3 regions of the Pseudobacillus sp. 179-B 2D1 NHS genome follow, and region 1 is predicted to be linked to each of the others. Evidence: riboswitches for the same ligand, from Rfam matches in the RefSeq annotation. Region 1 holds a riboswitch; each other region holds the start of a gene.
The links. A riboswitch is a leader RNA that binds a small molecule or an ion and turns the genes downstream of it on or off. The one in region 1 is predicted to bind thiamine pyrophosphate.

Region 1 (3,246 bases):
TATTTAAGAAAATTTCTTCCAGTCTCGCAAGCTCTCTTTCACTCTTTCCTGCTGTATGCTCATCTAAAAGCTCAATACACCATGTGGCGAGTTCACCAAACTCTTTAGATGAATACATTTTGATCCAGTCACCATATAACTCATGCTCGCTGGCTCCTGGAATTTCATTTAGCTCTTTGCCGATCTCCCAATAGCTCCACGCACATGGAAGAAGAGCGGCAATCAACTCGGCAAGCGTGCCATTCTGACTGACATGAAGCATGTAATGCGTATAAGCAAGCGTAATTGGAGACGGCTTGGCCTGTTCAAGCTCTTCCTCAGAAATGCCAAAACGGGCTGCATACTGGCGGTGAAGTGCCATTTCAAAATTAAGTGTTTCATTCAGCAATGAAGCGAATTTCCCCATCGTTTCTACATCTGTTGCTTTCACTGCTCCAAGGGCAAATACCTTAGAATAATCAATTAAATATAAATAATCCTGAACCATATAAAAACGGAACTTCCGCTGGTCGAGCGTGCCGTCCCCAATTCCTCTCACGAAAGGATGATGATGATTTTTTCTCCAGATCGGCTGAAGTTTTTCATGAAGCCTTTCACTGAACTTTATATTCGTGCTACTCACTTTCATATGTGATTCCTCCTCTAAAGATCATCTATACATATTTCTGTTGTGCCTATAGCTGTTCACACCCCAGAGTATTCATCTTACCTATCCATGCTTCGGTGTGTGACACCAAGTGTAGATAAACGACAAAATCACTTTCGTGTAATCGACAAGCTGTTCAATCGACAGCTGCTCATTGATCGAATGAGCATTCATTAAATCCCCCGGTCCATAGATAACGGTAGGAATACCGGCATCAGCAAGCCATCCCCCATCTGTAACAGTTGGGGAAATATCAATCATCGGAGCCTTACCAAGCACATCTGAGTGAGACTGGGTGAGAATTTGTACAGCAGCGTGACTCCCATCTACTTCAAAAGAAGGAAACACTTCTCCCCTTTCTTCAATCATTGATGTGCCACCCCACTTAAATGAAGGAGGGTTATGCCTCATCCATACATCTCCGTTTGCTACATGACGAATATGATCTTCCACCTCCTTAGCTACCTGTTCATAGGTTTCATTGGGATAATAGTGAACAGTAATCCAAAGCCGGCATTCGTCGGCAATAAAAGCGGCGTGTCTCCCGCCTTCAATAACAGCGGGATTAATTGTATTTGTCCCCGGCAAAAATCCTGGATAGCTTTTAGTTACCGCCCAGTGGCGCTCCAATTCCTGCAGCCCTTCAATGATTTTCATCATTTTTTCTATAGCACTGGCTCCAAACAACTTTCCGCCGGCATGTACCATATTTCTTCGAGTCGCATCGTGATACGTTTGGTTGCTTTTTAAAGTAATCCAGCCTGTAATCACGCCTCCCTGCCCTTGTATATGTAGATCACTCGTATCAACAACTACCGCAAAGTCCGCTTTATAGCCCCGTTTGCAGCACTCCAGCGTACCAGCTTCACCTACCTCTTCACCGATAACCGATTGAAAAAGCACGTCCCCCGGAAGCGTCATTCCTGCATCATGGAGCAGCTGTAAAGCGAATAAAGCACCAGCAAGCCCTCCTTTCATGTCAGCGGCCCCGCGTCCAATCACTGATCCCTCCTTGACAACAGCCTGAAATGGATCGGCTTTCCACCCCTCATCTTCATGTATTTCTGCCACGTCTATATGTCCATTAATAATTAAACTTTGGTACTTCTCAGCATCTGTCCCTGGCCATCTTCCAACAACATTCGGGTCATTTGGGTGCACGTCCCATCTATCTACCGAAAAATCTAAGCCTTTTAAAAAATCAGCTATAAACGACTGGGCTTCTGCAGTATTTCGTGCCGGAGGAGCAGGCGTTTCGAAAGAGATCAGCTTCTTCAATAAATGAACGATCTCTTCCTGACGGCGCTCCACTTGTTCCAGGAGTATATCTAGCTTTTTTTCCATAGCCATCCCCTCTCTATTGACATGTAGACTAATATTATTACCTACACGTAAAAAAACCGCTCCTCATCAAGGGAAGCGGCTGTATAATTTTTTATCTTGCTGCAGGATTAGAAAGACTGCAGTTCAATATCAGGATACGACCTCTTCCCTCCGCTGGCATTATCCAGTTCAGGTAATAAGGGTTGAGGCCATTTACCTCTCTCAGCTTTTGCAAGCACCCCCAAGGACCAACTATTCAATTAGATTCTGCTGTTAGCTTGATCGTAATCACCAGTAATTTTCAATAAAATTTATGCTATTTAAATAGATAGTATTGATCATTTATTTTTCCCAATAGCCGTATATTAATAGAAGAGGCTAAAGATAAAGACTCCTCTGTACACATCAGGCTAATTGGAAAAAATCATCTTGCAAGGACCGTCACCTCATACGGAACGAAGTGGCCATCGGGTCATGAGTTCTACAGTAAAACAGATAACGAAGAAAGCAAGCATTTGTTAATGGCTGAGAAGTCTTACTTTTTAGGAAGGAGTGACACCGGGTTGTATTATTCTTATCCGTTTCAAAATCTTTACATGGCCCCGTTTGCAGGCACTTATCCTCACCATCGAGCCCTTCAACCAGTGGCCTCATGTCATCCTCCGTCCTTAAGGCCTTATCCTGAAGTGAATCCTGCTTTATTTAAACAATCCGCTCAATCAATCAAGCAGCTGCTGAATGAAACAAATTTGCTGTTAAATAAATTAACAGATAGCAGCGACTTTGCTCTTCGATTAATGACTGCTGCCCAGGCTGCCAATCGGCAAGAAGTGGAACGGCTGGTGCGATCAGCTGGTATATCAAGAAAAACAAATATTTCATTTAACCCTGATTCCTTCCGAATTGAGCTCAGAACCACTGCAGCAAACTTAGAATGCTGCAAGTTGGCTATTGCCCTTCGGTGGCGTTAAGGCTCTAACCGATATTTCCATGCGTTCAATTTAACTAGTCGCCTTACGAGCAAGAGACCGATAATTGATCCTGACAAGCTGCTGACGAGAAAAGCTGGCAAGAAGAAAAAAGCACCAGCCGCTGTTCCCATCAATATCTTTGCATAGGGAACGGCAAATAAAGGAGCAATGATTCCTGACCCAGTCACTTCTCCGATAGAAGCGGCCCATGTTCGGCTTGTTTTTTGATAAATATAGCCGGCGAGAAATGCACCAATCATGCCTCCCGGAAATGCTAGAAGTGAACCGGTTCCCATTAAATTTCTT
Region 2 (3,246 bases), on a different contig from region 1:
GGTTGGTTTCTGGTTAGCGAGCCAGTTTTTTAATTTCTCGGTTAACATGCAGCATCCTCCTTTCTGCTTTCAGCGGTATTTTATTTACGCACTCCCCCTATGTAATCTCGGCTTCTTTGCCTATTTCTGGATAGGTTTCTTTTAAAAATGCTACGGATTGTTTGATTAATACTTTTAAAACATCAACATTAATATCGGCTAATTTATTAATATAGACGCATGCTTTCCCAGTAGTATGTTTTCCGAAGCTTTTTAACAGTTCCTCACGCTTTGTGTCACCCGGTGCAAAATACAAACTTATTTTAGCTTTTCGAGGTGAAAAGCCAACTAACGGTGCGTCTCCTTCATGGCCGGATTTATATTTATAATGATACGAACCGAATCCAATAATGCTCGGCCCCCACATTTTTGCTTCAAAACCCGTCGTTTCGGTAAAAATATCTAGTAATTTATACGCATCTTCCCGTTTTTTGGGGCTTTCAATAGCTTCAATAAACTCAATCACATTGTTATCCGTTTCCTTTGTTTTTAACTCATACATATAGAGTCACTCCTATATTTTTAACTTTTATACAGTCAAAGCGAGTATAACTGCGGAAGTGCAGGTCGCTTAGCTACACCAGCTGTAAATTAATCAACTAACGTAATCAGAAATATCGTCTCCAATTTCCAGTGCGCTACGATAAAGATTTCTCTATCAATCTTTATTACTCCTTTATTAAGCGCAAATTCTCAAGTTAACAGTCTATATGAGAAAGCAGGAAAGAATCAAACGTTCTCTACGCCCCGTTGTAAATGGCAACGTGACCGGCTTGGCATTTTAGCAGCCCTTAATAAAAAAATTTTCTGAACAGACTCGCAGCTCTTCTACAAATATAAGAATAAAAAGCGGGTTTCGGCAAATCTTCTCTCTGCACAAAAAAACAGGAGCTGAATTTAATGGATCAGCTCCTGTTTTATGTGTTTATTAGTAACTGGCCGAACTATTTTCAACAGGAATGGACTGTTTGTAAAAGCGCGGCGCTGTCTTTTTCAAAAATAGTAGTACAGCTGACGTAATTAACATTTCCGGAAGCAAATAAGAAAGGTTGTACAAGAAAGAATAAACGGCGACCGGTGTTCCTTCCGGTGCCGAACTGCCGAACCAGACGACGCCGGAAACGAAGTGGCAGATAAAACGAAACACAGTACCTAACAATAGACCGGCAAAAATACGGCCCGTTGTAACTGGTTTATGGAAAACAGCAAGGCCTCCGAGTCCGAGTACAGCATAAGCAAGAGGATAATCCAACACGAGCTGCACTGGATGCACAACGTATCCACCTGTCATTAAGCTGATCAGCCCAACCAATAGACCTGTAATAAAACCAGCCTGCCAGCCGCGGCGAAAGGCCATGACGAATATTGGCACCATGACGAGGGAGATAGAACCCCCGAATGCCCAAAGAGCGCCAAACTCGACATAGCTTAATATAAGCGATAATCCTGCCATGACAGCAATTTCGATCATCGTAACCAGTTTGTTTCTTTCCATAAAAAATCCCCCTTTTCTTATCCAAAGGGGTGTACGGATACAACGGATTCTTCCGCTTATGCGAATATTTCCTGTATCTGTCACACTTTCCCTACGCTGGTACTAACCAGATCAGGTTCTTAGAGTTGAGGATGGTTCCTCTCTCAGTCTAACGACACCCCTAGTGGACTTATTGCTCTTACTATAGCATAACTATAAGGAAAATGAAATACGGGGAATCATCTCCGGTGCTTTACAGTAGTAAAAGATGGCTAGATTTTTAGAGTGACTTTCATAGGAAATTATCCATCATCTCAGCGATTTCATAAAAACTGGACTCTGCCTCTCGGCTTAGTTGTGTTACTGTCTGTTCCACATGAAAGGATTCTTTCGACTAAACGATACAATCTTATAAGGGCCTATTCATATTCTCTTCCCTCTTTTGGATGTGCCTGACTCTTTTTATTTAAAGCGTATATCTTACTCTCTTATTTCATATACGTAAGTGAATATCAGGCGAAGCATCTTTTCATAAATACTTGTTTTAAAAATATATAAAATCAGGTGAGCCGATGAATCATATTGTTAAGAGCGGTGAAACATTGACGTCTATTGCAGCGGATTACCGCATTCCTGTTTCTCAATTGATTGCAGCCAATCCGGGGATCAATATTCATTCTATCTATCCCGGCCAGCAGCTGCGTATCCCGGGACTTCCTGATCCTTCTTCTCTTCCTTATTCAATTAGCGTTTCATTGTCACAGCGCAGGCTAACCTTATTTCGTCAGGGGAAAGTACAAAAAGTCTATCCGGTGGGGGTTGGTAAAATGCTGACTGAAACGCCAACTGGAGATTTTGTTATTATTAATAAAGCACCAAACCCAGGCGGCCCATTCGGAACGATGTGGATGAGTTTATCGAAGAAATCTTATGGCATTCATGGAACGAATAATCCTTCTTCTATCGGCAAGTTTGTCTCTAAAGGCTGCATTCGCATGTATAACCGTGATGTAGAAGAACTGGCTAGAACCATTCCAATCGGTACTCCAGTTCGCATTAGACCTTAAATCGCTGAAAATTCATCTGTTGCATGTTTGAAAACAAGCAAAGGGGGGCATAACGAAACAGTAAAGGAGGAATGACTGATGACAGAAGAAAATCACGCGATTCATAAAGACGGGGAACTGCAGCCGGATATGGTGGATGATACACTTGAACGGATAAGCCCCGAAAGAATGGACAGCATTCTTGAGAATTTCAATTCCTTTAAATCTTATTTGAAAAAAAGAATAGAACTCGCTGAAAAGATCGGTTTAAATGAAGAGCAACTGGCGATTGCTACAGAAAAAATTGCCGACTATCTGGCTGATCATGCCGAGCCGAAAAACAGAGAAGAGAAGCTTCTTCAAGAGCTTTGGAATGTCGGGACACAGGATGAGCGTCACCACCTAGCTCATATGCTTGTTAAATTTGTGGATCAAGAATAGAGTGGTTCTCTTTAGTGCAAACGAAGCACTATTTACGATAAAAGCCTGATATGGAGCAATCTTATATTTAACAGTCAATGAAAAAGCCTCTATGCATTCAGGGGCTTTTTCATTTGTTTCTGATCCTTCTTCTCCCTCCAAATCTTAGAAGAAAAGCGCTTTAATCAGGTTGGCATGTTGTCTCTTACTTTTGATATGGGGATGAGTTCTTCTCTTTCCACTCACTAGCTAACACTCCATAAATAA
Region 3 (3,246 bases), on a different contig from region 1:
AAACAACTCTTTGGCACTGCGTTGTTTCTCTCTAATATGAATAAAATCAACAAACGGTTGAATGCTAGCGGCCGCTTCAGACGCCTGCGCCAGTTCGAGCTTTCCCGTTGTGATGGCATGAAGCCGAAAAGTCATCCGTCTCCTCCTCCACCGCCAAGATATCCCAATCTTTTGAAACAGGCTGATAGCCCAGCTGTTTTAGTCTCTTTTTCACTTCATCTACCGAACGATTATCAGAAATCTCAAATTGGCTATTGTTTTCTTTTTTGTTAGCATATCCGCCTACAACAGTAGAGGAGGCAGCAGACATTTTTGTTACCCCGAGCTTAATGAGATGATCTCTGAGTTCCGCCTCTTCACGTGTAGAGAGTGTAATACCTGCTCGCGGCATAAATAGACGAAAGGCAAGCATAGCCTGGACAAGGTCTTTATCCTCTACATTAACCCGCGGCTCGAATCCACCCAGGTTCGGACGAATGCGAGGAAAAGAAACGGCAATTTCTGTTTCTATATATTTTTTCTGCAAATACCTTGCATGCAGAGCGGTGAAAAATACTTCCTTCTGCCAATTATCCATTCCAAGCAGGGCGCCGATATTGACTGATCTCATCCCGGCCTGACAGCCTCTCTCTGGTGCATCAAGACGGTAACGGTAATTTCTTTTTGGTCCTTTTATATGAATCTCTTTATACACTTCCTCATTGTATACCTCCTGGTAAACCGTGAGCCCATCTACCCCAGCCTGAAAAAGCTGATGATATTCTTCCGTATCAAGCGGCTGTACCTCGATGGCGATTGAAGAGGCATGCTTTCTCAAAATTTTTGCGCCTTCCGCCAGATAAGCTACCGATGAATGAATACGTGATTCTCCTGTCAGCAAAATAACGTGCTGAATCCCCATATCCTTTAACGCCTTTGCTTCCTGGTCAATTTCTAATGACGTTAACTTTCGTCTTGGAAAATCATTATCAAAGCTAAAGCTGCAGTAAGCACATTTATTCACACAATAGTCTGTTAAGTAAAGCGGGGCATACAAGGAGATTACTTTACCAAAATTCCGAACTGTTAATCGCTGGGCTTTTTGAGCCATTTCTTCTAAACGTTCGCTGCCTGCAGGGGAAAGAAGCGCCAATAGGTCTTGTTCATTCAAATCGTCTTTATTTAAAGCTCTATCTACATCGGTTGTCGTCATGCTAGCTAACCACTCTTCATATGGTTGATCTTTGATTGAACGGTACACCTCATAAAAACTCAAAAAAATCCCTCCTTTTTAACGTAAAAATCCAGTTAACGGGGAGGAAGCGGCTGCTTTTTGCGACACTGCTCCCAGCCCCGCCAGATAAGCCTGTCTTCCAGCCTTAACAGCTAAATTGAACGCTTTAGCCATGCTTACCGGGTCATCAGCTGTGGCAATTGCCGTATTGACTAGCACCGCGTCAGCCCCCATCTCCATGGCTTCAGCTGCCTCAGACGGTTTGCCGATCCCTGCATCAACAATAATAGGCAGTGTTTTTTCTTCTATTAGAATCCGAATCATTTCCTTCATCCGGATGCCCCGGTTTGACCCTATCGGTGAACCGAGCGGCATAATGGCTGCCGCCCCAGCATCTGCTAGCTTTTTTGCTGCCATTAAATCCGGATTCATATAAGGAAGAACAATAAATCCTTCGTTAGCAAGGATTTCTGTAGCTCGAATGGTTTCTTCATTATCAGGCAACAAATACTTCTGATCGGAAATGACCTCAATTTTAATCCAGTTGCCCATCCCAGCGGCTCTGGCCAGTCTTGCAATTCTAACTGCTTCCTCGGCATTTCTAGCTCCCGAGGTATTGGGCATGATAATCATATTCGGCGGAATATCTTCTAAAATATTTTCATGCTCCGCTTCTAAATCTACCCTTCTCACCGCCACGGTAACTACTTCTGATTCTGATTCAGCAAAAGCCTGTCTCATGACCGAGTGATCTGCAAACTTTCCTGTGCCGGTAAAAAGCCGATTCGTTAACCTCGCTTGACCAATCATCAATTCATCCATTTATATTCCTCCTTTTTGCAATAAAAAAAGCCTGCCACAACGGCAGGCTTTTCTTTATGTACACCAAATAAACATACATAAATAAAGACAGCTTCCCTCCGTTGGTACTAACCAAATCAGGTTCAAGGGTTAGATGCATGCATCCTCTCAGCCTTAAAGGCACCCCTAGCTAAATTTTCTATTTAATTTTCTCTATTATACTCTGAATCTTCTAAATTGTTAAGCGTTTTTTGCGATTTTAATAAATCTCTAATTTCTGTAAGGAGCTCTTCCTCTTTTGAAAGTGAAGGCGTCTCCTCCTCCTTTTCCTGACGGTATAACTTATTAAATACCCGTACAAAGAGAAAAAGAGCAAATGAGATAATTAAAAAATGAACAATGGATTGTATGAAGAGACCATATTTCACCTCAGCTCCTCCGAAGCGAAACATTAACTTTGAAAAATTAATGCCCCCTATAAGCAGTCCAATGATCGGCATAATAATGTCCTGCACGAGAGAAGAAACGATTTTACCAAAAGCAGCTCCGATAATAACACCGATCGCCAGATCAATGACATTGCCGCGCATGGCAAATTTCTTAAATTCTTGCAACAACTTGGTTAAACTCCTTTCAGCTATCCTTTCAACGACCAACTCATTTTGACTCAACCTTGGCTCCTACACCAATCCGTTTCATCTCGCCCCAATCTTTCTTGCCAGCTAAAAATTGTAAAAAACCTTCTACCCGCCACTTGATCGTCAAAGGACGATACCAGAAGGTTTCAGAGAGCGCATAGAAAAATAGCTTCACAATATTGGCTGGTTTCGGATATTTCCTCAAGCTCCATTCTTCCAGAAGCACACCGCTCATAGATAAAATAGAACCGTATAAAAAAGATAGAGAAGCCATCAATATAGTGACCTCGGCATTAATAAATGAAAATAGGACCCCGAATAGGATAAGAATATAGCCGGCTAATTCAACGAATACACCCATCAGCTCAATCAAAAAGAAATAAGCCATGGATAGCACGCCTACAAGTCCATATTTAGGATTGAACAGCATATCTTTATGGTTCCAAATTACTTCGCAGAGCCCACGATGCCACCGCTGGCGCTGTCTACGCAAATAAAGCGCAGACTCTGGAGCTTCTGTCCAGCAGACGGGGTCCGGAACATACAGTATCTTTTTATTGAGCCCTTCTTCTTTAATCATCCGGTGCAGGCGCA

Region 2: it holds a riboswitch for thiamine pyrophosphate, as region 1 does, so the genes downstream of both, thiT (energy-coupled thiamine transporter ThiT) here and ACH0BF_RS02810 (acetylornithine deacetylase) in region 1, are expected to answer to the same signal.
Region 3: it holds a riboswitch for thiamine pyrophosphate, as region 1 does, so the genes downstream of both, ACH0BF_RS13410 (thiazole synthase) here and ACH0BF_RS02810 (acetylornithine deacetylase) in region 1, are expected to answer to the same signal.

The regions. Positions count from the first base shown of each region.
Region 1 is NZ_JBIQDP010000002.1:93,428-96,673, forward strand. Features, by position in the region: gene tenA (thiaminase II) at 1-607, opposite strand, end outside; gene ACH0BF_RS02810 (acetylornithine deacetylase) at 710-1,990, opposite strand; TPP riboswitch at 2,118-2,222, opposite strand; gene ACH0BF_RS02815 (YuzC family spore coat inner layer protein) at 2,533-2,940, shown strand; gene thiW (energy coupling factor transporter S component ThiW) at 2,937-3,246, opposite strand, start outside.
Region 2 is NZ_JBIQDP010000001.1:311,256-314,501, reverse strand. Features, by position in the region: gene ACH0BF_RS01670 (dynamin family protein) at 1-48, opposite strand, end outside; gene ACH0BF_RS01665 (DUF1801 domain-containing protein) at 98-541, opposite strand; gene thiT (energy-coupled thiamine transporter ThiT) at 968-1,534, opposite strand; TPP riboswitch at 1,605-1,706, opposite strand; gene ACH0BF_RS01655 (L,D-transpeptidase family protein) at 2,086-2,580, shown strand; gene ACH0BF_RS01650 (DUF3243 domain-containing protein) at 2,659-3,000, shown strand; partial or broken gene ACH0BF_RS01645 (GNAT family N-acetyltransferase) at 3,185-3,246, opposite strand, start outside.
Region 3 is NZ_JBIQDP010000012.1:76,866-80,111, forward strand. Features, by position in the region: gene ACH0BF_RS13400 (thiamine phosphate synthase) at 1-135, opposite strand, end outside; gene thiH (2-iminoacetate synthase ThiH) at 77-1,255, opposite strand; gene ACH0BF_RS13410 (thiazole synthase) at 1,271-2,035, opposite strand; TPP riboswitch at 2,112-2,212, opposite strand; gene mscL (large conductance mechanosensitive channel protein MscL) at 2,218-2,631, opposite strand; gene ACH0BF_RS13420 (glycosyltransferase family 2 protein) at 2,672-3,246, opposite strand, start outside.